One region of the Protofrankia sp. CiT1 genome, then DNA from elsewhere that is predicted to be linked to it. Evidence: predicted binding sites of a transcription regulator. Region 1 holds the regulator's gene; each other region holds the start of a gene.
What was found. The regulator LexA, encoded in region 1, represses DNA repair genes until DNA is damaged. The targets are predictions, from matches to a motif close to CGAACNNNNGTTCG.
Positions count from the first base shown of each region.

Region 2: the regulator LexA is predicted to act here: its motif matches at 5,400-5,413, upstream of MJ785_RS07865 (SAV_6107 family HEPN domain-containing protein).
Region 3: the regulator LexA is predicted to act here: its motif matches at 1,911-1,924, upstream of MJ785_RS11100 (HNH endonuclease signature motif containing protein).

Region 1 covers NZ_CAKJTP010000008.1:20,973-29,796, reverse strand. The annotation lists gene MJ785_RS02820 (alpha/beta fold hydrolase) at 1-684, shown strand, start outside; gene hflX (GTPase HflX) at 739-2,139, opposite strand; gene MJ785_RS02810 (EAL domain-containing protein) at 2,136-3,083, opposite strand; gene miaA (tRNA (adenosine(37)-N6)-dimethylallyltransferase MiaA) at 3,133-4,011, opposite strand; gene lexA (transcriptional repressor LexA) at 4,050-4,823, opposite strand; gene MJ785_RS02795 (LysM peptidoglycan-binding domain-containing protein) at 5,077-5,382, shown strand; gene nrdR (transcriptional regulator NrdR) at 5,493-5,942, shown strand; gene MJ785_RS02785 (vitamin B12-dependent ribonucleotide reductase) at 6,065-8,824, shown strand, end outside.
Region 2 covers NZ_CAKJTP010000031.1:2,936-11,759, forward strand. The annotation lists gene MJ785_RS07845 (MoxR family ATPase) at 1-282, shown strand, start outside; gene MJ785_RS07850 (DUF58 domain-containing protein) at 289-1,767, shown strand; gene MJ785_RS07855 (DUF3488 and transglutaminase-like domain-containing protein) at 1,764-4,133, shown strand; gene MJ785_RS07860 (DUF3040 domain-containing protein) at 4,176-4,580, opposite strand; gene MJ785_RS07865 (SAV_6107 family HEPN domain-containing protein) at 4,859-5,302, opposite strand; gene MJ785_RS07870 (hypothetical protein) at 5,654-6,220, opposite strand; gene MJ785_RS07875 (BTAD domain-containing putative transcriptional regulator) at 6,674-8,824, shown strand, end outside.
Region 3 covers NZ_CAKJTP010000053.1:17,032-22,798, forward strand. The annotation lists gene MJ785_RS11090 (pseudouridine-5'-phosphate glycosidase) at 1-945, opposite strand, end outside; gene MJ785_RS11095 (polysaccharide deacetylase family protein) at 992-1,828, opposite strand; gene MJ785_RS11100 (HNH endonuclease signature motif containing protein) at 1,955-2,827, shown strand; gene clpB (ATP-dependent chaperone ClpB) at 3,007-5,613, opposite strand.

The DNA of each region.
Region 1 (8,824 bases):
CAGGCGGGGTTCAATGTCATCGCGATCGACCAGCGTGGCCAGTACGAGTCGCCGGCCGCTGATCCGGAACGAGACTGCATGGTCGAGGCACTGGCTGTGGATGTAGGGCGCGTGGTCGACGAGATCGGCCGGCCGGTGCATCTGCTCGGCCATTCCTTTGGCGGTCTGGTCGCCCGTGCCGCGGTCATTAACCGGCCTTCGGTCATGGCCAGCCTGGTGTTGCTCAGCTCGGGCCCCGCTGGCATCGTCGGCGCCCGCCGGATCGCGTTGCGAGCCATGCGGATCGTCTACGACCGCAGCGGTCGCGACGCGGTGTGGGCCGCGGTACGCGTCGCGGACACCACCGTCTATCCACCGGGTGGTTTGGAGTTCCTTGAGCGCAGGTTCTTCGCCAGCAGCGACATTGGCCTGCGGGTCATGGGTGAGCAGCTCCTTGACGAGCCTGACCGGGTCGGCGAGCTCGCGGCTGTGATCCGCGAGGCCGCCGCGCCTGTTCTGGTTGCGCACGGCATCGCCGATGACGCCTGGCCGCCGCATCTGCAGGCGGACATGGCCGCGCGTGTCGGCGCCCGCTACGAAGTGATCCCTGACGCCGCGCACTCACCCGCGACCGAAAATCCACCGGCTACCGCGGCGGTGCTGATCGATTTCTGGCGCGAGGCCGTCGGCCAGCGGGCGGCATAGCTATACGGGCGGTATAGCTATCGAGCTCGACCGGTCGGCTTGCCCATCCGTTTTTCAGGCTGGTTCGAGCTGGAACACGGCGAGCTGGGCGGCGAGGCCGACCGGTACCCGAGCCCGCAGAACGGTGCCGTCCGCTGTGTGCCCGAGATCGAGGACCTCGCCGTCGGCGTAGACCCGGGACACCAGATCCCCGCGGGCGAAGGGCACCAGCACACGCACGTCAACCGCGGGGTGCGGTACATGTTCGGTCAGCGCCTCCACCAGGGTGGTCAGGCCCTCGCCGGTGCGGGCCGACACGAAGACCGCGGTTGGGATTTCTCGGCGTAGCCGAGCCAGTACCTCCGGGTCAGCCAGGTCGGTTTTGTTCACCACGATCAGCTCGGGGACGTCACCGGCGTCGACGTCGTTGATCACCGTGCGGACAGCCGAAATCTGTGACATCGGATCGGGATGCGAACCATCGACCACGTGCAGGAGAAGATCGGCGTCCGCGACCTCCTCCAAGGTCGAGCGGAACGCCTCGACGATCTGGTGCGGCAGATGGCGGACGAAGCCAACGGTGTCCGCGAGGGTGAAGATCCGGCCGTCCGGGAGCGTGGCCCGCCGTACCGTTGGATCAAGCGTGGCGAACAGCGCATCCTCGACGAGCACGCCCGCGCCGGTCAGGCGGTTGAGCAGCGAGGACTTGCCGGCGTTGGTGTACCCGGCGATCGTGACCGCGGGTACACTGCTGCGTTGCCGTGAGGACCGCTTCGTCGCCCGGACCGTCTTCATGTCGGCGAGTTCCCGGCGGAGTTTGGCCATGCGCGCGCGCAGGCGCCGCCGGTCGGTTTCGATCTTTGTTTCACCGGGCCCCCGGGTGCCGATGCCGCCGCCGGACCGTGACATCGACTCACCCCAGCCGCGCAGCCGCGGCAGCATGTACTGCAGTTGAGCAAGCTCGACCTGCGCCTTGCCTTCCCGGGAGGTCGCGTGCTGGGCAAAAATATCCAGGATCAGCGCGGTCCGGTCGATGACCTTGACCTTTACGACATCCTCCAGCTGGCGCAGTTGGCCCGGGGTCAGTTCCCCGTCACAGACAACGGTGTCGGCGCCGACAGCGGCAACGACCTCGCACAGTTCCCGGGCCTTGCCGGAACCGACGTAGGTCGCGGCGTCGGGAGTGTCACGGCGCTGGACGAGCGCGTCCAGGATGACCGAGCCCGCCGTAGTCGCGAGTGCCGCGAGCTCGGTCATGGAGGTCTGGACGTCGGTGGCGGTCCCGGCGGTCCACACGCCGATGAGGACGACTCGTTCCAGCCGGAGCTGGCGGTATTCGACCTCGGTGACGTCGTCGAGTTCGGTCGTCAGACCCGGAACTCGGCGTAGGGCCGCTCGATCGACGAGATCGAGTCCCTCGCCGGTGGCGTCGAAGAACTGGTCGCGGATGGTGTCCTCAACGGCGGGAAGCGTCATATTTGCCCTTCTCTGACACACGGTTGCATCCGGATGGTCGATCCGTGCTCAGCCGGCACCGGCGGGGGCGCGCATCGGTACGGTGGCGGCGTGGCGGGACGTGGGGCGGGAAGACGCCGCGGATGGACCGATCGCTGCTGCCACCGGTCTGGCCGGCCGCGGCCGAGGGCGATCATCCGGGCGTCGTCGGTGGGAACGGGCGGGCAGAACAGCCGGCCGGCGCCGCGGTCACAGTTCATCGCCGCCAACCTGGATGCGATGACGGCGCTGTCGACACCTTCTGCCGCCACCATCAGCCGGCGTCGGTGAGCCAGCGTAATGATCGAGGCCAGAACGGCTTCACCTTCCAGGTCCCGTTGCATCGCATGAAGGAACCGACCGTCGATCTTCACCATGTCCAGCGGCAGGACATCAAGAGTCGACATCGAAGCATACCAGGTGCCGAACCCGTCAACGCCGATCGCTGGCCCGAACGAGCGTAACTGGGCCAACAGGCGGGGGACCCCGATGTGCGCCAGCCCAAGAGTCTGTTCGGTGAACTCCAGCCCGAGGGCTCCCGGCGGCAGCCCCCGGCCACGCACGAGGTGTTCCACCTCGGCCGCGAAATCCGGCCGGATCAGCTGGTCGGCGGTGACGTTCACCCACAGGCGAGGTGGGCGGATCGTGGTCCCTGAAGCCATCTCGTGCCACGTCCGAGCCTCCGTCACAGCGGTCCGCAGCACCCAGCGGCCGACCTGTTCGGACAGGCCGGCCGCTTCGGCGACCGGCATGAACTGTGACGGGCGCATCAACCCACGATCGGGATGCTGCCAACGCAGAAACGCCTCCATCGCCGGGACCGACCCGTTGTGCAGGTCAACCTCGGGTTGGTAATGCAACTGCAACGATCCGTCGTCGAACGCGGCGCACAGGGCCGGGACGAGGTTCAGCTCGAGCGCGGTCACAGATGTCTCCAGACGCCGGGATGAACGGGTCGCCGGTACCCATCGCATGTCAGGCTGAGCTGACCATGCCCGCCACCTGATCGACGTCGGGATGGTCTAGCCAAATTATGCGGGGATCGCGGCGAAACCACGACCTTTGTCTGCGGACGAATCGGCGCGTCGCGGCAATGGTCGCGAGCCGGGCGGCTTCGCTGGATTCGATCTCGCCATCCAGCCACGCCAGGACCTGCGCGTAGCCCAGGGCGCGTGAGGCGGTGCGTCCTTTGCGCAGGCCCAGACCGGCGAGCGTCTGGACCTCTTCGACCATGCCGGCAGCCCACATCGCCGCCACGCGGTCGGCGACTCGGATATCAAGGTCATGATGGTCGAGGCCGATCTGGACGACGTCATAGACCGCGCGGTGTTCCGGTAGGGAGGCGGCGAAGCCGCCGGTGAGCTCCAGCACTTCCAGCGCGCGCACGATGCGGCGACCATTGCTGGCCAGGATGGCGGCAGCCGCTTTCGGCGCCCGCGCGGTCAGGTCGGCGTGCAACGCGGCCGCCCCACGTTCGGACAGTTCCTGTTCAAGGCGCGCGCGTACCGCCGGGTCGGTGCCGGGAAACCTGAGGTCGTCGATGACAGCCCTGAGGTAGAGCCCTGAGCCGCCGACGAGCACCGGGGTCCGGCCGGCACTGAGCAGATCGTCGATGACGGTTCGTGCTCTGGCCTGGTAGGAGGCCACGTCGGCGGTATGGGTGATTTCCCAGATGTCAAGCAGATGGTGCGGGACGCCTCTGCGCTCCCGCGTCGGTACTTTGGCTGTGCCGATGTCCATGCCGCGGTAAAGCTGCATGGAGTCGGCATTGACGACCTCACCGCCGAGTACGGCGGCAAGGTCGATCGCAAGTTCGCTTTTGCCGGCCGCCGTCGGCCCGACGACCGCCACCATGCGTCCGGCTTTCTCCCGGTCGGCACAGCCAGCCACGATCAGACCCGGCGCAGAACCGCGACGATCCGGCCGAGGATCGCCGCCTCGTCACCCGGAATATCGGCATAGGCCGGGTTCTGCGGTTGAAGCCATGCATGGCCATCACGGTGACGCAAGGTCTTGACCGTGGCCTCACCATCGATCATTGCGGCGACGATCTCGCCGCTGTCCGCGACCGGCTGTTGCCGGACGACCACCCAGTCCCCGTCGCAGATCGCGGCATCGACCATGGAATCCCCGACAACGCGCAGCATGAACAGGGTGCCCTCGCCGACGATTTCGCGGGGAAGAGGGAAGATCTCCTCAACCGCCTGTTCGGCAAGAATCGGTCCGCCCGCCGCGATGCGGCCGAGGACGGGTACGTAGGCCGCGTCGCGATGGCCGTCCGACGGGACCACCGATCCGTCGGCACCGGCAGCCGGCATCGCTGGTGCCCCGAGACGGAGGCTGTCGCGTGCCGCCGGGCGGACCGGTGCGTCCGCGGAAAGTACCTCCATGGCCCGCGGGCGGTGGGGGTCACGCCGTAGGAAGCCCTTCTCCTCCAGCATCCTGAGCTGATGCGCGACGCTGCTTGTGCTGGTCAGCCCGACCGCTTGGCCGATCTCGCGCACGCTGGGGGGGTATCCGCGGCGCTCGACGGCATTGCGGATCACCTCCAGCACCTTGCGCTGGCGGGGGGTCAGGCCCGACGCGTCCGCCGGCCCGTCCGGCAGGTCGCGCACGCTGCCGCGTGGTGGCCGGCCACGTCGGGTGCGGTTGGGGTCGGTGGTCATACCTGCCGTTCTCCTTCGTTTCGCGGTCGTGGCAGACTCCGCTCCCGGCGGACCCAGTGGTTTTGCCGGGAACCGGCGCTGGTGGTCACAACCGACATCTCATCGGTACGACCGTAACTGCCGTGACCGAATTTCTCAAACGTCTGTTCGAGCGTGTCGTGGCGATTCCGTCGGGGTCGTGCGGTAGAAACTCGATCGGGAGTTCGATCGAACGGATGTTCGTTGTTTGCGATCTCGGAGGTTGAAGGAGTGTGTGGTGGAGAGGTCGGCTGAGCCTCCGCTGAGGTTGACCAGGAGGGGTCGGGCGGTCCTGGTCGTCCTCGTCGCGGCTGTCTTCTGTCTGGTCCTGTCTCTCGCGCGGGTGACCTCGTTGGCCTCGTCGCGTGGGGGTGGCGGGCCGGCGCGTGTTCATGTGGTCCAGTCCGGGGAGACCCTGTGGGGGATAGCGCGTGGGCTGGCGCCCGAGGGTGACACCCGGGTGGTTGTGGCGCGGCTGGCCGGTATGAATCAACTCGGCACCACCGATCTTGTTCCGGGCCAGGCGCTTCGCCTGCCCTGACCGTTGGACACGCCGGCGGGTTTGCCAGGTCGTGGTGGCTGACTCTATCGTCCACCACAACATGTGGTAGTTACGAAGGTGTAAGTCATCAAGATTTTGGGGGATCGTCCGTGCGATGCCCGTTTTGTCGACACCCGGACAGCAGGGTTGTCGACAGCCGCGAGACCGAGGAAGGTGCCGTGATCCGCCGTCGGCGATCGTGCTCGTCCTGCGGCCGCCGGTTCACGACGATCGAGGAGGCATCACTGCGGGTCATCAAACGCAGCGGGGTCACCGAGCCGTTCAGCCGCGCGAAGGTGGTGGCGGGGGTACGCCGGGCGTGCCAGGGCCGACCGGTGGAGACGGACGCGCTGGCCCAGCTTGCTCAGTTGGTCGAGGACACGCTGCGTGCGTCCGGAGCGGCCGAGATTCCCTCGGACGAGATCGGCCGAGCGATTCTCGGCCCACTGCGAGATCTTGACGAGGTCGCCTACCTGAGGTTCGCCTCGGTGTACCTGGCCTTCGACTCCCTGGCGGACTTCGAGACCGCGATCGCCGGTCTTCGGACGCAGGCCAGGTAGTTCACCAGCTGGTTACGGCGTGTTTCGGAAGTCGTCGTTCGATCAGGGAGCCGCGTCCAGGTGGCTGCCGAAACACGCCCTAGTCGCCGCCCTAATGCCGTATCCGCCAGACGAGGAGCGCCATGACCGAGACCCGCGGCACGAAGTCGACCCGGCCCGCTGGTAAGACCACCGGCCTGAAAGTAGGACGTGTCTACACGTCGCCCGGCGTACATCCCTACGACGAGGTCACCTGGGAGCTGCGGGACGTCGTGATGACCAACTGGCGGGACGGTTCGGTCAACTTCGAGCAGCGCGGGGTGGAGTTCCCTGACTTCTGGTCGGTGAACGCCACGAACATCGTCACGAGCAAGTACTTCCGCGGCGCGTTGGGCGCTGCCACGCGCGAATGGTCACTGCGCCAGCTCATCGACCGGGTCGTGCGCACCTACGCGGCCGCCGGGCAGCAGAACGGGTACTTCGCGTCGGAGACCGACGCCGAGGTCTTTGCGCAGGAGCTGACCTGGATGCTCCTGCACCAGGTCTTCAGCTTCAACAGCCCCGTGTGGTTCAACGTCGGCACCTCGGCACCGCAGCAGGTCTCGGCCTGTTTCATCCTGTCCGTCGACGACACGATGGAGTCGATCCTCAACTGGTACCGGGAAGAGGGCCTGATCTTCAAAGGTGGCTCGGGTGCCGGGCTGAACCTGTCACGCATCCGCTCGTCCAGGGAGCTGCTCTCCTCCGGCGGTACCGCGTCCGGCCCGGTCAGCTTCATGCGTGGAGCCGACGCCTCGGCCGGGACGATCAAATCAGGTGGCGCGACCCGGCGAGCCGCGAAGATGGTCGTGCTTGACGTCGATCACCCCGACATCGTCGACTTTGTCGAGAGCAAGGCCCGTGAGGAGAGCAAGATCCGAGCGTTGCGGGATGCCGGCTTCGACATGGACCTCGGCGGCCGTGACATCGTCTCGGTGCAGTACCAGAACGCCAACAACTCGGTTCGGGTGACGGACGAGTTCATGCGGGCGGTGCTCGACGGCACCGACTTCCACCTGCGGGCCCGGATCGACGGGCGGATCATCGAGACCATCGGGGCGCGGTCGCTGTTCCGCACCATCGCGCAGGCCGCGTGGGACTGCGCGGATCCCGGGATCCAGTACGACGACACGATCAACGACTGGCACACCTGCCCGGAGTCCGGCCGGATCAGCGCCAGCAATCCGTGCAGCGAGTACGTGCACCTGGACAACTCCAGCTGCAACCTGGCCTCGCTGAACCTGATGCGGTTCCTGCGCGACGATCTGACCTTCGACGCGGAGGCGTTCGTCGCCGCCGTCGAGCTGGTCATCACCGCGATGGACATCTCGATCTGTTTCGCTGACTTCCCGACCCCGGAGATCACCCGGGTGACCCGGGCGTTCCGCCAGCTCGGGATCGGCTACGCAAATCTCGGTGCGCTGCTCATGGCGACAGGCCGCGCGTATGACTCCGAGGGCGGCCGGGCAATGGCTGGCGCGATCACCGCGCTGATGACCGCGGCGGCCTACCGGCGCTCGGCGCAGCTCGCGGGCGTCATGGGGGCGTACGACGGCTTCGCGCGCAACGCTGAGGCCCATCGCCGGGTGATCCGTAAGCACGCCGCCGCGACGGACACGGTCCGCAACGCCGGAGCGGATGATGCCCGGGTGCTCGCCCTGGCCGCCGCTGAATGGGCCCGTGCGCACGCCTTGGGCGAGAAGCACGGATGGCGTAATGCGCAGGTCAGCCTGCTCCCTCCGACCGGCACGATCGGGTTGGCGATGGACTGCGACACCACCGGCATCGAGCCCGACCTCGCGCTGGTGAAGATGAAGAAGATGGTGGGCGGATCGAGCATGCGGATCGTCAACCAGACGGTTCCCGCCGCGCTGCGGGCTCTCGACTACGCGGAGGAGACGGTCGAGGCGATCGTCGAGTACGTGGCCGAGCACGGCCATGTCATCGACGCCCCGGGCCTGCGCCGCGAGCACTACGAGGTGTTCGACTGCGCGATCGGCGAGCGGGCGATCAGCCCCATGGGGCATATTCGGATGATGGCGGCGGTCCAGCCGTTTCTGTCCGGAGCTATTTCGAAGACTGTCAACATGCCGTCCTCGGCGACGGTCGAGGACGTCGAGCGGATCTACCTCGAGGGCTGGCGGCTCGGGCTGAAGGCCCTGGCCATCTACCGGGACAACTGCAAGGTCGGCCAGCCGCTGTCCGACCTGCGTGGCGCGAGGAGGTCCGCGGGAGCGGTTGCGGGCACCGGCACGGCGGCCGCGCTGGCTGTCGGCGGGCCGCCGGAGGAGTACCAGCCCGTCCGTCGCCGCCTACCGAAGATCCGGCCTTCCCGGACGGTGTCCTTCTCCGTCGGTGGCGCGGAGGGCTACATGACCGCCGGGTCCTATCCCGATGACGGTCTCGGCGAGGTCTTCATCAAGATGTCGAAGCAGGGCTCCACCCTGTCAGGTGTCATGGACGCGTTTTCCATTGCGATCTCGATCGCGCTTCAGTACGGTGTCCCGCTGGACGCCTACGTCCGCAAGTTCATCAACATGCGTTTCGAGCCGGCCGGCATGACCGACGACCCGGATGTCCGGATGGCGCAGTCCGTGATGGACTACCTCTTCCGCCGCTTGGCGCTGGACTACCTGCCCCAGGAAACCCGCGCGGAACTCGGTGTGCTGAGCGCCCAGGAGCGGGCGCGTCAGCTCACCGGGCAGTATGGCGGGCCGGGCGCGGTGGACGTATCTGATGCTCTCGTGGAGCCGGCGTCGGCGTCGGCGTCAGTAGCGTCAGCTCCGGAGCCGGTCGACACGGTCGGCGCCGAGCTCTCCACTGACCGGTTGACCGGAGCTGACCCAATGACGGAGGCGCGGCAG
Region 2 (8,824 bases), on a different contig from region 1:
CGCCGGCATCCCGAGCTCATCCTGGGCGCCTCTCCCCGCGCGACGCTGCACGTCGTCAGGACCGCTCGGGCGCGGGCCGCCCTCGACGGCCGCGCGTTCGTTCTCCCCGACGACGTTCAGGCGATGGCCGCGCCAGTGCTCGCGCACCGGCTGCTGGTGAACCCCGATGTCGCGATGTCGGACGTATCCATAGCCGACGTCGCCTCCCGGATCATTACGGAGATCGTCGCGCGCGTCCCCATCCCACGCCTTGGGGCACGTCCACCGCACCGCGGCCGCTGATTTTCCGTGCTCGACTTCCTGGCGGCGATGCGCGCGCTGACCATCCGCGGGCTGTGCTTCGTGGCCACCGGGCTGGCCTGCTGCGCGCTGGCCGCGACCGTCGGCGAGGAGGACCTGCTCCGCGTCGGCATGCTGCTGTTGGCACTGCCGGTGTGCGCGGCGGCGTTCGTCTGCAAGACCCGCTACCGGCTCGCGTGCCACCGTCTTCTCGTTCCCGCTCGCGTGGCCGTGGGCGGCGCCGCGGCGGTCAGCATCCGGATCGACAACATGAGTGGACGTCCCTCCTCGGTGCTGCTGGTCGATGACGAGGTCCCAGACCGTCTTGGGCTCCGGGCCCGGTTCGTACTCGACCGGGTGGAGGCGGGGGGCGCCCGGTACCTCACCTACAAGCTTCGTCCTCAGCTTCGTGGCCGGTACCTGATCGGGCCGATGGCGATCCGGATCACGGATCCCTTTGGGCTCTGCGAGCTCACGCGGACGTTCCGCAGCCGCGACGAACTGATCGTGACCCCTCCGGTGGAGACTTTGCCCCTGGCCCGTCCGGGCAGCCACACCACGATCAGCACCCACCGCCGTCGGCGCGCATCCGCTACTGGTATAGACGACTTCTCCACTCGCCCTTACCACCCCGGCGACGACCTCCGGCGGGTTCACTGGCGGACCAGCGCCCGTACCGGCGAGTTGATGGTTCGCCAGGAAGAGAGCTTCCGCCCGAGCAACGCGGCCCTGTTCCTCGACACCCGGTCCGCTGTCTGGGCCGGTCAGGGGCCCATGTCCTCGTTCGAATGGGCTGTCGGCGCGGCTGCCTCGATCGCTGTGTACCTGACCGGGATGGGCAAGGCGGTACGGCTCATCTGTGACAACGCCCCGGCCCCGGCCGCGGCGAGGGGGTCGCGCAACCCGGCCGCGCTGTTGGACGAGCTCGCGGTCGTGAACACCACCGACACCCTTTCGACGCAGCGCGTGTACAGCCGTCTGCGGACCGCTGACAGCTCCATGGTGGTCGCGATCCTTGGACGTACCGATCCGGCGCAGGCCGTGGTCCTCGCCCGAGCGCGCCCGCGCGACGCCGCCGCGATCGTCCTGCTGGTCAACGTGGCGACCTGGGACGAGGGGGAGCGTTCCGCGAGCGGGACCGAAGGCCTGCAGGCGTGCCGCGCGGTCTTCCAGCGCCACGGCTGGACGGTGATCATCGCCAGGTATGGCGACAGGCTCACCGCGCTGTGGCCGGGAACGACCGGCAAGGGGCCAGCGCGGGGTGGCGGAACAGGCGCCGCCACACCCGAGCCGGCCGCGGGCGGCATGATCCACGACAGCCCGCGGACACCGGATCCGACCACCGGCGGACCCGGCGGGGACGCGGTCGCGGGCGGGAGCCCGACCTCGAAAGCAGTATCAGGACCGGTATCGGAACATGCGTCGAAGCCGGCGGCGGAACCGGGCCGCGCGCTGCCCATGGACACGCGGGCCGGGGCCGCGCTGTGACCTCCCGGCTCCAGCTCGTTCCCACTGCCGGGGCTGCGCTGGCGTCGCTGCTGTGCGCATCCGCGCTCGCGCCGTTGTTCGACGGCTTCTGGTGGTGGTTCGGCCCCGTGGTCGTGGCCACCGCGGTAGCTGTGGGCACGACCACGCTGGCACGGGCGCTACGGCTGGCCATCCCGGTAGGGATTGTGTCCGGGCTGCTCGGTCTTCTGATCACGGTCACGGCGTTGTACGCGCGTGAAACCGCCGTCGCCGGCCTGCTGCCGACCGGGCGGACGGTGGATGCGCTGCGTTCCCTGATCATAGCTGGCCGCGACGACGTCTCGCAGCTCGCCGCGCCGGTGCCGCAGCGTCCGGGCCTGGTGGTGCTGACCGTCATCGGTGTCTACTGCGTCGTACTGATCGTCGACTTGCTGGCGGTCACGATCCGGCGCCCGACGCTCGCCGGGCTTCCCCTGCTGGCGTTGTTCATGCTGCCCGCCACCGTGCTGCCACATGGTGTCGGAGTGGTTCCCTACCTGCTCGGCGCGATGGGATTCCTGCTCCTGCTCGTGATGGAGTGGAAGCAGACGGTCGAACGCTGGGGAAAGCCGATTACCGGCTCGGCGCAGGCCGCCCTACCGAACAACGCGAGGAGCCTCGCCGTTGGGATCGCCCTGTGCGCGGTGATGTGCGCGCTGGCCGTCCCGGCGGTCCTGCCATCCCTTGACGGGGTGGGACCGTTGGCGCGCCAACAGGGCGTCACCCGCTACACCGGCCCGGCTTCGGCGATCGTGCTACCGCCGCTCGTCTCGCTGTCCCAACAGCTGCATGCGAGCCAACCGACCACCCTGCTGTCGGTGCGCACGGCCACGCCCAGATACCTGCGACTCACCGCGCTGGAGCAGTTCGACGGACAGCGATTCACTCTCCGGTCACTGCGCGCCACCAGTGAGGCGAGGATCAGCGACGGCCTGCCCGCCCCGGACCGCAGCACCCGGGTCAGCACGGTGTCAGCGACAATCGACGTGTCGACGGTCCTGACGGAACGCTACCTTCCCCTTCCGGGCACCCCGAGCAGGATCGAAGGCCTTGCTTCTGGCAGTGACTGGCGGCTGTCCACCGACACCGGCACGGTCTTCAGCACCCGGACCACTACCGCCGGTGCGCACTACCAGGTGGAAGCCTCCACTCCCGATCCGCTCCCAAGCCAGCTCATGGCCTCCCCGCGGACCTTCCCAGCCGATATAAAGATCGACACGGAGCTGCCTCCCGGTACCGACCCGAGGGTCGAGAAGCTCGCCCGGGAGATAGCGGGGACCCGCGTGAACGCCTACCAGCAGGCCCTCGCGATCCAGAAGTACCTCCATGACACCACCTTCATCTACGATCTCAACGGCGCCCCGACCGCGCAGGACGGAGCCTTGACGGAGTTCCTGTTCAAAACCAGACGTGGCTACTGTGAGCAGTTCGCCTCCGCGATGACGGTGCTGCTGCGGACGCTCGGCATCCCAGCCCGGGTGGTGATCGGCTTTGTCCCGGGGGCCAGGCAGGCCGACGGCAGCTATCTGATCACTAACAGGGATGCGCACGCCTGGCCGGAGGCGTGGTTCGCCAGCGCCGGTTGGGTTTCCTTCGAGCCGACCCCCCGCACCGACGGAACCATCACCCCCACCTATGCCGCGGCCTCCGATCCGGCCGGCCAGGGCGCGAGTCCGTCGGCCACACCGTCAGCCACCACCCCGGGCGTGGCCCCCAGCACGGGCCCGGACACCGACGCCGTCCGGGACAGCACGCCAAGCCCAGAGCCGAAAGCTTCCGAAAAAACACGTTCCGCGGAAAGCCCCCTGCCGACGATCATCCGCTGGCTTTCCCGGACTCTGGCCGGGACAGGCATCGTCACGGTGCTGCTGTTGCCGGCGTTGGTGCGGGTCACGCGCCGTCGGCGCCGGCTCGCCACCGCTATGACAGGCGGCTCAGCCGATCACGCGGGAGCGGCAACCGCGGATGCCCGCGTGCACGCGGCCTGGGCCGAGCTCGCGGACCTGACATTCGATCTTGGGGTACCGCTGCGGCCCAACGAGTCGCCGCGGGCCAGTGCGCTGCGGCTGGCCGACCACATCGCTGCCAGCCCGGAGATTCGAGCGTCGGACGCCGAGGCGGCCCGAGCCGCGTTGCTCCGGATTGTCGAGGCGGAGGAACTCGCTCGCTACGCGCCGTCGGCAATAGCCGGTTCCAGCGCCAACGAAAAGATCGGACGCGACCTGCAACTGGTCGCACGACTGCTGCGAACGGCGGCACCACGCACTGACCGGGCACGCGCGGTACTTGCTCCACGGTCGGTGGTAGGGGCGCTGGGCGTGCTCGGCCGGACAGCCCGCCTGAAGTGACCCGCTGGAAGCCACCCAGCTGCTGATGGGCCCGCTCAGGCGTCAGCGGCCGTCCCGGTCCTCCCACCGGCGACGCCAGCGTTCCTCAAGACGCTCAGCCGCTGAGGCACGTGCTCGGCGACGTGAGGCTGCCGGATGACGACCGCTCAGCTCACCACCGCGGCCACCGATCCGGCGAAGATCCGCGGCACCACGTGACGCCGCGAACAGCATCAGCACGAAGCCGAGCACACCGAAGACAACGATCAACGGCGTCCGGTTGAGCACGACCCCGATGACCAGGACAACCAATCCGAACAGGAACAGGAGAACGCTGCGACGAACCCTGCGTAGCAGGTAGGTACGGGGATTCGTCGAGCGGACCGTGCTCGCGAACTTCGGATCGTCCTCGACGAGCGCGCGCTCGATCTGATCCAGCAGGCGCTGCTCGTTTTCCGAGAGCGGCATCGACGCTCCTCCCACGACCGGCAGGTCCGGCAGACGGAACCTGACACCCAAGAATAGGCATGACTGGGCGGGCGCGGTAGGCAACCAACCATGCCGAGACAGACCGATCGGTTCGTCCTGCCGTCAGTCCTCCCCCCGCCCATCCCGCCTCACGCCGGGAGGGGCCATCAGCGGCGCCGGCCGGATCGCGCCGACGCCGAAACGGCCACGCACGCGATCAAAGGCGCGCTCGGCACCGCGCGCCCGAAGCGGCACGCACCGAACACGAGCGGGTGCGTTCAGTCTCGGGAAGATCTGACCGGCCCGACAACCATAGCTGGCAGCGCCGCCTGTGACGGCAGACCCAATGTTGTTTCCACCGTCGTGAGAAAGATTTCGACCTGACGGGCCAAGTCATCGGCATCGCGGGTACCGACCACCGGTAGGCCCGCCTCGGCCGCCGCCCGCCTCGCCGCACCGGCGGCGAAGAACTGGGCCCACTCCGCCAGTTCAGGCGCCACCGTCGCAAGTAGCCGCCAGACGCTCACCGGCCGGCCACGGTGACCGGGACGGGCCTGAGCTCGATCAGCGAGGACGGCCGCGGCGGCACGCAACGCCGCCATATGGGCCAGCGCGTACCGCTGGCCGGGAAGCTGGGCGAGGCTCGCCTCGTCAAGGCCGTGACGCGCGGCCAGGAGCAGCTCGTCACGGGAACGGCGAGGCAGCCCCGCGACCGGGAGCACCGTTCGTACGCCAGAACGTTCCCGAGTCAGAGCAGGTGCGGCACATGCAGCGTGTTGGTCAACACTCCGCCGGCTCATGACCACTCCTTCCATGAATCGAACGCGTGTTCGTACTCTGAAAGGAGTAAACCCCGACCGGGGCAGGTCGTCAACATCGCCGGCCGCAACGGGCCGCCGGACGGAAGACGGCGGCCGTTTACCGCAGCGGCCGCGAACACGTTCCCGGCGGCTGAGCCGCTCGGCATCCATCGCGGCGGCCGGTGGTTATCAGCGCGCGAATCAGGCCGTGCCGCGCGGACCCGGCCGCCGGTGACGCGGAAAACAAGACCATAACCACACCACCGGCGGCCCTTACGCGGCCGCACAGACCTGGGCCGCCGGCTGCGGTGACGCGAAAGAACCGTGATCGTGCCGCCGTCGGCTCTTCACCAGCAGAAACCAGCCCAGCGTCAGAAGAACCAACGGGTCGTGAATACCTCCGCGCCGACGATGATCGTCGTCCACAAGCACCAGCGCGGTGCCGTCATGGGCGAACCGGATGAGACCGCCACCCCGGCTGCTCAGAAAGCCGCACTCAAAGACGGAACCGCGGGGAACGACCCAACGCACCGCACGGCTGCCCGGAAGTTCGACCGTACCGCCACCACCGCGGCGCGCCGACCGAAAAGCAACCAGCGGAATCGACGTAACGGGATCGAACACCCGTAGCCCACGGCCATCAGGATCAGCTTCCAACGCCAGCAGCCGGCCCTCGACCATCAGCTCAACCCGGCGGTGCTCATCCCAGTCCGCGAGAATCGCGGCGACGCGCCTGCCATCCGCGACCAGCACGACCTGGTCCGGTCTGCCGTCGACGGTGCCCAGCGCCACCTCATGCAGAAGTCCTGACCGTGCTGTCTCCTTCGTCGATGTGTCCATAATGATCGACATACCCTCCTGTTGCTCCTCGGCCCTCGGGCGAGCGGGCCTGATAGAACAAGCAGAACAAGCAGTCATCAACCAGTCGTACACATGCGATCAGAGCGAAAATTGATGTTCCGTTGACAAAAATACGGAATCAACCGCGGCAGCCGCGCGGACCGCGGACGAGAGAGCCCGCGATGCCTCGTATCGGTAACAGTCGCCCATCCGACTCGGCCCACGCACGCGAAGTGGTTGCGACAGCGGCACCCACGACGCACGCTGCGGTGGCGACCCAAAAACACCGGGCCAGCCCGCGCCAGCGAGCAATCTGATCACAGACGACACGATCCTCACCTCCCAGATACGCCGACAGCACGGCCGCGCCGTCGGCGGCCCGAAGAAGCGCGGCCCCCGGAATCAGGTATCCCCAGATATCGTAATCAGACGGGATCGGCGCGAGAAGGTCACATGCCAGACAAAGAGAACCTGCATTTCGCAATCCTCGGCCCCACCGAGGCCACCCGCGACGGCAATGTGATCATTCTTGGCGGAAAGCAACGGAAAACGCTGCTCACGGTCCTGCTGTTGAACGTCGACCAGATCGTCACAACCCACCGCCTGATCGAGGCGGTCTGGGACGGTCACCCCCCGGACCGGGCGTTGGCAACGCTGCGGACGCACATCAGCGAGCTGCGCCGCAGGCTCGACCCGGCCAGAGGCAGCCGGCTCCTCGTCCGCCACGGCTCGGGGTACTCGCTTCGGGTGAGCCCCGAGCAGATCGACGCCACCCGGGCCCGTACCCTGCTCGGGCAAGGCCGCCGCGCCGTCGAGGACGGAGATCCGGTCGCCGCGATCGCCCCGTTACAGGCCGCCCAGGGCCTGTGGCGGGGTCAGCCACTCACGGATGTCGCCGAGTACACCTTCGCCGCCGCCCACATCCAGCGCCTCGATGAGCTGCACCGCGATGTCCGGCGGACACGGATCTCCGCGGACCTCTCGCTGGGCCGCCACCGGGAGACCATCGGCGAGCTCCGGGCGCTGGTCACCCAGTACCCACACGACGACGGGCTACGCAAAGATCTCATCATCGCCCTGTACCGGGACAACCGGCTGGAAGATGCCACGCAGGCGTGCCGTGACGGGCTCGACGCCCTGCGTTCCCACGGTCTCGACTCGAGTCTGCTGCGCCGGCTGCAAGAGGATATTCTGCGGGAGGCGCCCAGTTTGAACTGGACACCGCCACGCGCGCTGGAACGCCCGGCGCCACCGAAACCGCCCTATCTCGGGGTGTACCAGCTGCCACCGGACGTCGCCGAGTTCACCGGCCGCGACACCATCCAGACCAAGATCCTCACTGCTCTGACCGACCCGGACGCGCTGGCCAAAGGCACCGTCGTCGTCGCCATCGCGGGTAAGCCGGGAGCGGGCAAGACCGCGCTGGCTGTTCACCTGGCCCATCAGGCCCGCGAGCACTTCCCCGACCCGAGCCTGTTCTTTGACCTACGGGGCAGCCTGCCGTCTCCGCTGGATCCGATCAAGGTACTGACTCGGCTTGTACAGGCGCTTGGAGTAACCAGAACCGCGGTGCCCACCGACCCGGACGACCTTGCCGAGTTGTACCACAGCATGCTCGTCAACCGGCGCATGATAATCGTCTTGGACAACGCCGCCAACGAAGCTCAGATCCGGCGCCTGCTGCCCGCCACTCCCGGCTGCGCGGTCATCGTCACCAGCCGCTCCGGCCTGCACAGCCTGGACGCCTATCACCGAACCATCGATGTCCTGTACCCGGCCGAAGCCGTCGCGCTGCTGGCGAAACTCACCAGCGACCAACGGGTCGAAGCCGAGCCCGAAGCCGCCCGCGACATCGCCGGGCTCTGCGGCTACCTGCCGATGGCGATCCAGATCGCCGGCCGTAAGATCGCCGCTCACCCGCACTGGAGGCTGGCCCGGGTAGCCAGCCGGCTCACTGGGGAGCGTGACCGGTTGTCCTGGCTGGAACTCGGTGACCTCGAGGTCCGGGCCAGCTTCGCGTTGAGTTACGTCGGCCGGCCCGAGGACGAGCGCCAGGCCTTCCGGCTCCTCGCCCTCCCCAACATGGTCGACTTCGCGCCCTGGGCCGCGGCGGCTCTGCTCGACATAGGCAGCGACGAGGCCGAGGACATCCTTGACCGGCTCGCCGACGCCCAGCTCCTGGAACGACGTGGCCCCGACCAGGCAGGGCAGACCCGCTACCGCTTCCACGATCTGATGCGGGTGTTCGCGCGAGAATGCCCGATCGGCCAGCGGCCACCCGATAATGGCTTTCCTCGCCGCGCCGGGGAGCTGGCGGAGCACGGTGACCTTTCCCCCGCTGGGGCACAGCCCACCAGGACAGCACAGCCCACCAGGACAGCACAGCCCACCGAGGAACAGCCCACCGCCGCGACAGCACCGGCTGAAGCCGGGCCGCTGAACACCGTCGGCGACGAACTGCGCCCCGCCCTGACCAGGCTGCTCTCGGCCTACCTGACCGTCATCGACCGCGCGACCGCGGTCTTCTCGCCGGGTAGGTCACTGACGATCGACAACCCGGTCGCGCGTTCCACGTCAGCGGACGACATCGTCTCCGCGCTGGCC
Region 3 (5,767 bases), on a different contig from region 1:
ATTGACACCCGGAGCTCCACTGACACCCGGAGCTCCAGCTTCGGCGGCCCAGGCGGTGGCGATGCCGGCGGCGACGGTCACGTTGTTGCGGACGACGGCGATGTTCGTCTCCAGGCTGGCGCCGGCCGTTTCGCGGTGGAACGTCTCCAGCAGGAACGGGGTGACGGCCTTCCCACGCAGGCCCCGCCGGGCCGCCCCGGCCAGCGCCTCAGCGAGGACCCGGTCATGCAGGTCATGGTCGAGCTGCTCGGCCTCGGGCACAGGATTGGCGACGACCACGGCAGAGCGCAGGCCGAGCGTGTCGGCATCGGCCATGACGGCGGCGACCTGCCGCGCGTCCTCCACCCGCCAGTCGACAGCGAACTCCGTCCGGGACAGGTAAAAACCGGGGAAGCTGTTCGTTCGCCACCCGAGCAGGGTCACGCCGAGGGTTTCCAGCCGTTCGAGCGTCGCGCCGACGTCCAGGATCGACTTCACCCCCGCGCAGATCACGGTGATCGGGGTACGGGCCAGCGTGACCAGGTCCGCGGATTCGTCCGCGCTGTCGGCCCAGCCACGGTGCGCCCCGCCGAGCCCGCCGGTGGCGAACACGCGGATGCCGGCGCGGGCGGCGAGCAGCGACGTGGCGGCGACCGTGGTCGCGCCGGTGCGGTGCAACGCGGAGGCGACGGGCAGGTCCCGGACGGACAGCTTCGCCACATCCGAGGCCTCCGCGATTGCGCTGAGCGCATCCGGGCACAGGCCAACGGTGGGTGTCCCGTCGATCACGGCGATGGTGGCCGGCGTCACTCCGCGGTCGCGCAGCAGCGTTTCCAGCTCGGCCGCGACCTCCCGGTTACGGGGACGCGGCAGGCCGTGGGCGATCAGTGTCGACTCCAGCGCGACCACCGGCCGCCCCGCGTCCAGCGCCACCCGGACCTCGTCGGCAACCGCGAGCCCTCGCATCGCCCGACACTATCCATCGCGGCGCTATGAGACTGCCTGGCCGAGGTCAGGCGAAAAGATCGTGTACTGTCACCGGGCGTAGCCCCTTCTGCCCAAGACCGGTGATGATTCGAGGCAGGGCGGGGATCGTGCCCGCATGCCCGAAGTGCAGGCTCACCACCGAGCCGGGCCGCACCGCCGCAAGTGTGCGCGTGACCACCGCGTCGGCGCCGGGGTCGGTGTAGTCGAGCGGATCCACATCGTAGGACAGGCAGTGCGCGTAACCGGCCCGGCCAGCCTCGGCGAGCACCGTCGGGGTGGCATGGTGCATCGCTGAGGGCCGGAAGTAGTCCCCCGGCCCGCCGGTCACTCGCTCCATGATCTCCTGCGAGCGCTCCACCTCCGAGCGCACCACGGAAGCGCTCTGTCGGTCAAGATCGGCGAGATGGGTGTACGTGTGGTTTCCGATTTCGTGTCCGGCGTCCCGGACGCGGCGGGCGTAGTCCGGGTACCGCTCCAGCCAGTTGCACACGAACATGCAGGTGATCGGCACTTGGGCCTGGGCCACAGCGGCGAGGAGCCCGTCGACCAGAGCGATGTCGCCGTTGGTGTGGAACGTCAGCGCCACCTCCGGACGGCCTGAGCTCGCGCGTACCAGTTCGGTCGCCGGGCCGCCTCCGGCGGACGGCGTGGAGGAGGTTGCCGCGGCGGCACCCGCCGGCGGCGGGACAACTCCCGCGGTGGCCGTTGGCGGCGTGCTCACCGATGGCTCGGCGCCGCGGCCGCTGTCACCACCGCCGTTGCCGGTGCCACCGCTGGTACGGCCGCCAGCTGCGCATCCGGCAAGCACCAGCGCCGCACCCGCGAACAGGCCGCGCCGAGTCGATGAACCGGAAAAGCACACCGCAGCACCTTACCGCCGGTGCTGGGCCAGCCCCATCGCGCGTTTCGCGGGGTTGATCGTGCTCTTCGCTTCGGCTATGCTTCGAACGTGAGTTCGACTTCCTTTGGGGCGGAAGGGGTGGCTGGTATGCGGTTGGCTGATCTGCCCGCACGGCGGGGTATGGCGGCTCGGTTCGATCCGCTCTCTGATCCTGACGCCGTGAGCGGAGATCGGAACGGCGCTCATCGGGCGTGTGCGTTGACCGTGTCGTCCTCGCTCGAGGGCAAGATGTTCCTGCGGGGCCAGCTCGACGCCGAAGGAGGGGAGACTGTCACCGCGGCCTTGGACGCGGCTATGGGAGGAGCGCCCGCGGCAGACGATACGCGCTCCAAGGATCAGCGTCGGGCGGACGCCCTGGTCGAAATCGCCCGACATTATCTGGGCCAGGCGGATCTTTCGCAGGTGCATGGCCATCGACCGCAGCTGACCGCTGTAGTCGAGGTCGCGGCGTTGCTACCGCCGGTGCGGGCAGCAACCTCGGCGGCCTCAGAAGCCGGCTCGGACCCTTCTGCCGTCCCCGCGCGTGCGGCAGCGGCGGTCCGTCCGCCGGAGTTTCCCACCAGGCTCACCGTCCGTGCTGGTTTCACCGGCGGATGGCCGATCACTCCTGCCGCCATCCGCCGGATCGCGTGCGACGCACGAGTCAGTCATCTGCTGACCTGGGGCGAAAGCAAAATTTTCGATCTCAGTCGGGAGGCTCCCACAGTCTCTGCCGCGCAGCATCGCGCGTTGGAGCTCCGCGACGGCGGATGCGTCTACCCGGGCTGTGACCGGCCGCCGTCGTTCTGCGACGGTCATCATCTCGTGCATTGGATCGACGGGGGGCCGACTGAACTCGACAATCTTGTTCTGCAATGCGGGCGGCATCATCGCAGGCTCCATGAGGAAGGCGAGACCCTCTACCGTGACGACATCGGCACCTGGCGGATCCGGAGAGCCGACGCCGACAGTGAGCCCTAGGGCGTGTTTCGAAAGCCATCTGTCCGGCTCGCCACGTCCAGGCGGCCTCTGGCTGCGTTCTCGGCCACACCGATACAACTCATCCGGTATCGGTGTGGCCTGCGGCCTTGCCAGGAACCACCTGGACGCGCCTTCCTGATCGAACGACGACTTCCGAAACACGCCGTAGTCCGAACCGATCATCCGGTATGCACCGCGGGGTGGACCTGGAGACCACGGCGGTTCGGGTCGACCTCCACGACAACCTCGTCGCCGTCCCGTACGGTGCCGGCGAGCAGCTCCCGGGCCAGCGAGTCTCCGATCGAGGTCTGCACCAGCCGCCGCAGCGGGCGGGCCCCGAAAACCGGGTCGAAGCCGGCGTCGGCCAGCCAGGCACGTGCCGCGTCGGTGACCGTCAGCGTGATCCGCCGGTCGGTGAGCCGGGCTCGCAGCAGGTCAAGCTGGAGGTCGACGATGCGGGCCAGGTCGTCGCGGTCAAGCTGGTCAAAGACCAGGACATCGTCGAGCCGGTTGAGGAACTCGGGCTTGAACGCCTCCTGGACGACGACCATCACGGAATCATGCCGCACCTGTGGCGACAGAGTTGGATCCGCGATGAATTGCGACCCAAGGTTGGACGTCAGTACCACGATCGTGCTGCGGAAGTCGACCGTCCGGCCCTGGCCGTCGGTGAGACGCCCGTCGTCGAGCACCTGCAGGAGGATGTCGAAAACGTCTGGATGCGCCTTCTCGATCTCATCCAACAGGATCACACTGTACGGGCGGCGGCGGATCGTCTCGGTGAGCTGCCCGCCCGACTCGAATCCGATGTAGCCGGGTGGCGCGCCGATAAGCCGCGCCACCGAGTGCTTCTCGGCGTACTCGCTCATGTCGATGCGCACCACCGCGCGTTCGTCGTCGAACAGAAAGTCCGCGAGCGCCTTCGCCAGCTCGGTCTTGCCGACCCCGGTAGGGCCGAGGAAGAGAAAAGAGCCGGTCGGCCGGTCCGGGTCGGAGATGCCGGCACGGGCACGGCGCACGGCATCGGAAACAGCACGTACCGCGGCCCGCTGACCGATGACACGCCTGTGTAGTTCGTCCTCCATCCGAAGCAGTTTGGCGCTTTCACCCTCCAGCAGCCGGCCGGCGGGAATTCCTGTCCAGGAGGCGACGACCTCGGCCACATCGTCCGGGCCGACCTCCTCCTTCAGCATTGCGCCGTCTGCCTCGTCCGCGCCGGGCAGCGCGTCGGTTGCCGCGGCGAGCCGTTTCTCCAGGGTGGGGATCGTGCCGTAGCGCAGCTCGCCGGCCTTGGCCAGGTCAAGGTCGCGTTCGGCGACCTCAATGGCCCGCTTGGCGTTCTCCAGCTCCTCCTTGACCTTCTGGACCTCGACGATGGAGCTCTTCTCCCGCTGCCAGCGAGCGGTCAGGCTGGACAGCTCCGTCCGCTTCTCGGTGAGTTCGCGCTGGAGGCGGCCGAGACGGTCCTTGGATGCCTTGTCGTTCTCCTTGGCCAGAGCCATCTCCTCGATCTCCAGGCGCCGGACGGCCCGCTCCAGCTCGTCGATGGCCACCGGCCGGCTGTCGATCTCCATCCGGAGCCGGGACGCGGCCTCGTCCACAAGGTCGATGGCCTTGTCAGGCAGGAAGCGCCCGCTGACGTACCGGTCGGACAGCGTGGCGGCGGCGACGAGGGCCGCGTCGGTGATGCGAACACCGTGGTGCACCTCGTAGCGTTCCTTGAGCCCGCGCAGGATGCCGATGGTGTCCTCCGTCGACGGCTCGCCGACCAGAACCGGCTGGAACCGGCGCTCCAGGGCTGGGTCCTTCTCGATACGGGTGCGGTACTCGTTGAGGGTTGTCGCGCCAATCATGCGCAGCTCGCCGCGGGCGAGCATGGGCTTGAGCATGTTGCCGGCGTCCATGGAACCTTCGGCGGCGCCGGCACCGACCACCGTGTGCAGCTCGTCGATGAACGTGATGAGCCGGCCTTCGGCGGAGCGGATCTCGTTGAGGACGGCCCGCAGCCGCTCCTCGAACTCGCCCCGCAGTTTCGACCCGGCAACCATCGACCCGAGGTCGAGCGAGACGATGCGCCGGTCGCGCAAGGACTCCGGAACATCACCGGCGACGACCCGCAGCGCGAGGCCTTCGACGATCGCGGTCTTGCCGACGCCCGGTTCGCCGATGAGGACCGGGTTGTTCTTCGTCCGCCTGGACAGGACCTGCACAACCCGTCGGATCTCGGCGTCGCGGCCGATAACCGGGTCGAGTTTGCCGGCCCGCGCCTGCTCGGTCAGGTCGACGGAGAACTTCTCCAGCGCCCGGTAGGCGCCCTCGGGATCGCGGCTGGTCACGCGGTGGACACCGCCGCGGACGGTGTCGAAGGCTCCGCGCAGGGTCTCGGCCGTCGCCCCGAACTCGGTCAGCACCCGGGAGGCCTCGCCGCCCTCCTCCGCGAGCGCGACCAACAGGTGCTCGACCGAGGTGTATTCGTCATCGAGCCGATTCGCCTGCCGCTCGGCGTTGTCGAGGACGGTGATGAGCTGCCGGGACAGTTGCGGCGGGGAGACGCTGGCGCCGGTGGCGTGTGGCAGCCGGCTGACCGCCGCTTCCGCGCGGGCGCGTACCTGGGCGAGCGGGGCCTCGATGGCGTCGAGCAGGTCGATCGCCACCCCGTTCGGCTGGCTCAGGACGGCTACCAGCAGATGAAGCGGGTCGACGAGCGGCGAGCCGTCGCCGGTGGCGCGGCTGACTGCGGAGGAGAGTGCTTCCTGGGAGCGGGCGGTGAGCCGGTCAGCGTTCATGGGAGTCCTAGAATGATCGTTTTGTGTGTTCCGTCTTCGGTGACGCTCAGAATAGTTGAGTCGTTTCGACTTAGAGTCGTTTCGACTGAGGGTGCTCGAGGATAGGGCGTTCGATCAGTGAGCGGCGTCCGGGTGGATGGATCGCCAGGCGGTG